DNA from 2 places in the Paenibacillus sp. FSL M8-0212 genome. Region 2 is predicted to be linked to the other one. Evidence: riboswitches for the same ligand, from Rfam matches in the RefSeq annotation. Region 2 holds a riboswitch; the other holds the start of a gene.

Region 1 (2,203 bases), 2.5 Mb from region 2:
GGCTGAATTGAGTGATTCAAGAGACCTGGATGTTGAATTCTCGCTTCAGATTCTGGATGCGCTCCATCGTCGTTGGGTGTTTCTGTTAAACGCGTTGACAGATGCAGATTATGCCAAACAATTTTATCATCCCTCATCGGAAGAAACGACAAGACTGGATTATAATCTGGGCATGTATGCTTGGCATGGCAAACACCATGTTGCTCACATCACATCGCTTCGGGATAGACTGGGAATATAGCAAGAAGAAATATCTTTTTAAGGAGGATTCATCATTGAGTGTACATATCAGACTATTAAATGAGAGCGATCCTGTAATTATATCAAAGGCGTTTCAGGAGCAGGGTTGGGGGAGATTCGCTGAGCAGTATCTTCGTTACTTGGCTGAACAACAGAATGGGGAGCGCGTAACCTTGGTAGCCGAGTTAAATGGAGAATTTGCCGGATACGTGAATGTATTGTGGTATTCCAGCTACCCGTCTTTCAGGGAACAAGGCATTCCCGAAATTAACGATTTTAATGTGCTGATGAAGTTCCAGCGCCAAGGTATTGGTTCACGGTTGATGGACCGAGCAGAGGAAGTTATTCTGGAACGAACGGATGTAGCAGGCATTGGTGTAGGCGTATTTTCTGATTATGGCAAAGCGCAAGTTCTATATGCCCATCGCGGGTACATACCAGACGGTCACGGTGTACACAAGCATGATCATTACATTCAGCCGGGTGAAGAAACAATTATGGACGACGATGTTGTACTTTATCTTACGAAGAAGTTAAAAGCCACGCATTAATTTCATAATATATACAATGATGAAAAGATGTCATGTATACTAGTTGTTAAATATCTGTTATGTGTGACTGGCGTAAACGTGGAGTGAACCACGAGGAAGCACATATATTATATGCCGTACGCCTGGGCAAAGTGTTTGATCTTTTGATCAAACACTTTATTTATTATTCAGGGAATGAAAGGACAGGTGGCGGCAGCAGGTTTCCTGAATGGAAAAAGGCTACTACCAACTCATCTGCTTATGATTTATTGACTCCTTATTGTGCAGAAGTAATTTCAGCGCGTGTAGTGCGTGATAGTAATACAGTAACTGGCGCGGGGGTTACGGCTTCCATTGACCTGGGTCTATACTTGGTCGAAATGTTAACGTCTACGGAGATCGTCCTTCAAGTTCAGCAAAAACTAGAGTATCCATATTATGAAGCTGGTAACTTAAAAGATGTCTACATGTACACTAAGAGGTAGGGGATAAAAAGATGACTATTCGCCTTTTTCAAGCGATTGATCAGCCAGCCGTGCTGAAAATGATGACGGATCATGAATTTCAATTTCCTTCGTTTATACGCGATCAGTATCCTGCGCGCTGGGATTCGTTTTTAAAAATGACGGATGAACGTATCAGTGCTTATTATGTCATGGTTGACGAAGCAGATGTTGTCATAGGTCATGCTGGTTATATCTTTCAGCCTACTGTTAACCGGTATGAAATCGTTGGCGTTGTTACAAGCAAATCACACCTTCGACAGGGAGTAGCACGTACACTGATTACAAAAATATGTTTAAAAATAGCTGAATTTGGATGTAGTGATGTCATGCTTTACACACTTGATCATAAAGAAAATGAAGCAGCGCTTGTATTTTATGAACGAATGAATTTTCAAAAGGAAAGTATCGATATGAATTATTATACCTCGGGGTTTCATAGACTTTCACTTGTTAAAACCTTATAAGGGGACTTCAAAAAACTAATTGTAGTGGAAGCATAAAAGTGTACTTCAGTTTAAGTTGCATGTACTTGCAAAGAAAGATGATAAAAAAGCTGTCCCGCATGTTATACTCTATTGGAATTTGAGGAATGATAAGCAGGATGTTAAGAGATTAGATGATCAGAGGAGTGATTGATCCATGTTTAGCAAAGTCGGACAGGTTATGTTGTATGTCAACAATCAGGATGAATCACTGGCATTTTGGACGGAAGTTGCAGGATTCCACATTGTGGATGAAGTAAACCTTGACGAGGGTATGAGATGGATTGAGATTGCGCCTACCCCAAATTCGCAGACAAGCATTATTCTTCATGACAAGGAGTTTGTGGAGCGGATGTCGGCGGGTGTAAATCTGGGCACACCTTCGTTAATGTTCTTCACCGAAAACCTGGATCAGTTATATGCCGACTTGTCTGGTAAACATGTA
Region 2 (2,203 bases):
GGGATTACGGCGAAGCTATTGGTGGCGCAATCTTGCTTGCGTTTGGACTTTTGTTTATATTTTAGAATAAAACTTGAGATATCATATCATTCGCATCATATGTAAAATGGGGAGGCTAACACAATGAAACATATTTTATTCGTATGTACAGGAAATACGTGCCGCAGCCCCATGGCAGAGGGGCTTTTGCGAAAACTGGCATCGGAGCGTGGCATTCAGGTAGAAGTTCGTTCCGCAGGTGTGGCAGCAACGTCGGGTATGCCGATCTCTCGTCATGCTGAAGCGGTTTTGAGAGATCATAACGTTGAAGGTCCACCTCATTCCACACAACTTAGCTCTAACCTGGTAGGTTGGGCCGATCTGGTTCTAACATTAACACGGAGTCACAAGCAGCATGTCATGCAGGTTTTTCCCGATTCAGTCCACAAAACCTATACATTGAAAGAATATGTGGAGGATGATGAACAGGTATTAAGTGATGTCCAGGAGTTGGACAGCCTGTTTGCAACGCTGGAGATGAAACGTGCCCTTGGGCAAGAGATCCTGGCATCGGAGCGGGAGCGAGCCATTGAGATTAGACAACGAATTCCAAGTTTCGACATCTCTGATCCGTTTGGGGGAAGTCGTGATGATTACAATATAGCTGCAGCTGAGATTCGGACGGCATTGGACCGGCTTTTGGATAAGCTGAGATAATTCTGATCCTGCGAGGCAGGTTATAGAAATAGGACACGTGATGTAAATTAACCGTTGATTTTAGCCGCGGGTTGTTTTATGATGAAGGGGAAAACAGGGATCCGGTGTAACTGGCGACGAAGTGGGCATAACCACGATGGAGCACCGGAACAAACGGCCGGTCGCCTGGGCAAAAGAGCAATTCTGCGTTACCCGCAGACTGCTCTTTTTTTCGTCTTTCATCTGATTATTCGCTATAATAGTACCTGAGATGCCGTGCAAGAATACGAAGGACAACCAAGAGACAGCGGGCATGATTTTATCGGGAGGCGATGATAGGATGACTATAGAGTTAGATTCGGAACAACCCGGATTGCAGGAACAGACCGCGTCTATTCTGCATGAACTGGCGCTTGCTGGACAGCTTGGGCCTGGACAGATCGTTGTGATCGGTACAAGTACAAGTGAAGTCGCAGGCGCTCGGATTGGTACGAGTGGTGCCATTGAAGTGGCACAGCAGCTTCTTGCGGGTATACGCGAGGTGCAGGAGGAATTCGGTTTTGACACGGTATTCCAATGTTGTGAGCATCTGAACCGTGCGCTGGTAATGGAGCGTTCTGTGCTTACTCGTCTTGGATTGACCGAGGTTGGTGCAGTACCCGTGCCCAAGGCCGGAGGTTCAATGGCATCCGCAGCATATCGTTCGCTGACCGATCCATGCCTGGCTGAACATGTGCAGGCCCATGCGGGACTGGACATTGGGGAGACGATGATTGGGATGCATCTCCGGCATGTAGCCGTACCCTATCGTACAGCGCTCCGCTATGTTGGAGATGCACGTGTGACCACAGCGTTGACTCGTCCGAAGTTGATTGGCGGCGAACGCGCGGTGTATCGTATGGAAGAACAACCAGATTCAACATTTTGTGACTAACATATAAAGCGAGACTAATTGGGTTACACTCCTGACTTTGATTGCATCACCATCTTCCGATCGCTGTTATCCCCAGATTTTTTATTCCCTATTTAAAGGGGAAATCCGGTGATAGCCTATGCTTCCGGAGTAGCTTTCTAAAGAAAGCTTTTTGACGACTACTTCGTTTCTTCAGATTGGTGTTGCACTCGCCGTTTTCGTGTAAACATTAGTTTCACTTTATAAATTCACTTATAAACTGGGAGGAATTTAATCATGGAACAATTGCGCAAGAATGACCCGGCAGTACTGGAAGCGATGAATCTTGAACTGAAACGTCAACAGAACAACATCGAACTGATTGCATCCGAGAACATCGTAAGTGAAGCAGTAATTGAAGCAATGGGATCTGTTCTGACCAACAAGTACGCTGAAGGATATCCAGGCAAACGTTACTATGGCGGTTGTGAGCATGTGGACATCGTTGAAGACATCGCGCGTGATCGTGCAAAAGAATTGTTCGGAGCAGAACACGTGAATGTTCAACCTCACTCCGGCGCACAAGCGAACATGGCAGTTTATCTTGCAGCATTGAAACCTGGTGATACTGTACTC

What was found. A riboswitch is a leader RNA that binds a small molecule or an ion and turns the genes downstream of it on or off. The one in region 2 is predicted to bind ZMP and ZTP.
Region 1: linked by a shared signal. The riboswitch ahead of MKX68_RS02665 (GNAT family N-acetyltransferase) and the one ahead of MKX68_RS13940 (TIGR01440 family protein) in region 2 are both predicted to bind ZMP and ZTP.

What each region holds. Positions count from the first base shown of each region.
Region 1 is NZ_JBBORP010000001.1:605,539-607,741, reverse strand. Features, by position in the region: gene MKX68_RS02675 (YfiT family bacillithiol transferase) at 1-241, shown strand, start outside; gene MKX68_RS02670 (GNAT family N-acetyltransferase) at 276-791, shown strand; ZMP/ZTP riboswitch at 845-926, shown strand; gene MKX68_RS02665 (GNAT family N-acetyltransferase) at 1,267-1,740, shown strand; gene MKX68_RS02660 (VOC family protein) at 1,916-2,203, shown strand, end outside.
Region 2 is NZ_JBBORP010000001.1:3,147,005-3,149,207, forward strand. Features, by position in the region: gene MKX68_RS13930 (manganese efflux pump MntP) at 1-65, shown strand, start outside; gene MKX68_RS13935 (low molecular weight protein arginine phosphatase) at 124-696, shown strand; ZMP/ZTP riboswitch at 793-874, shown strand; gene MKX68_RS13940 (TIGR01440 family protein) at 1,016-1,609, shown strand; gene glyA (serine hydroxymethyltransferase) at 1,865-2,203, shown strand, end outside.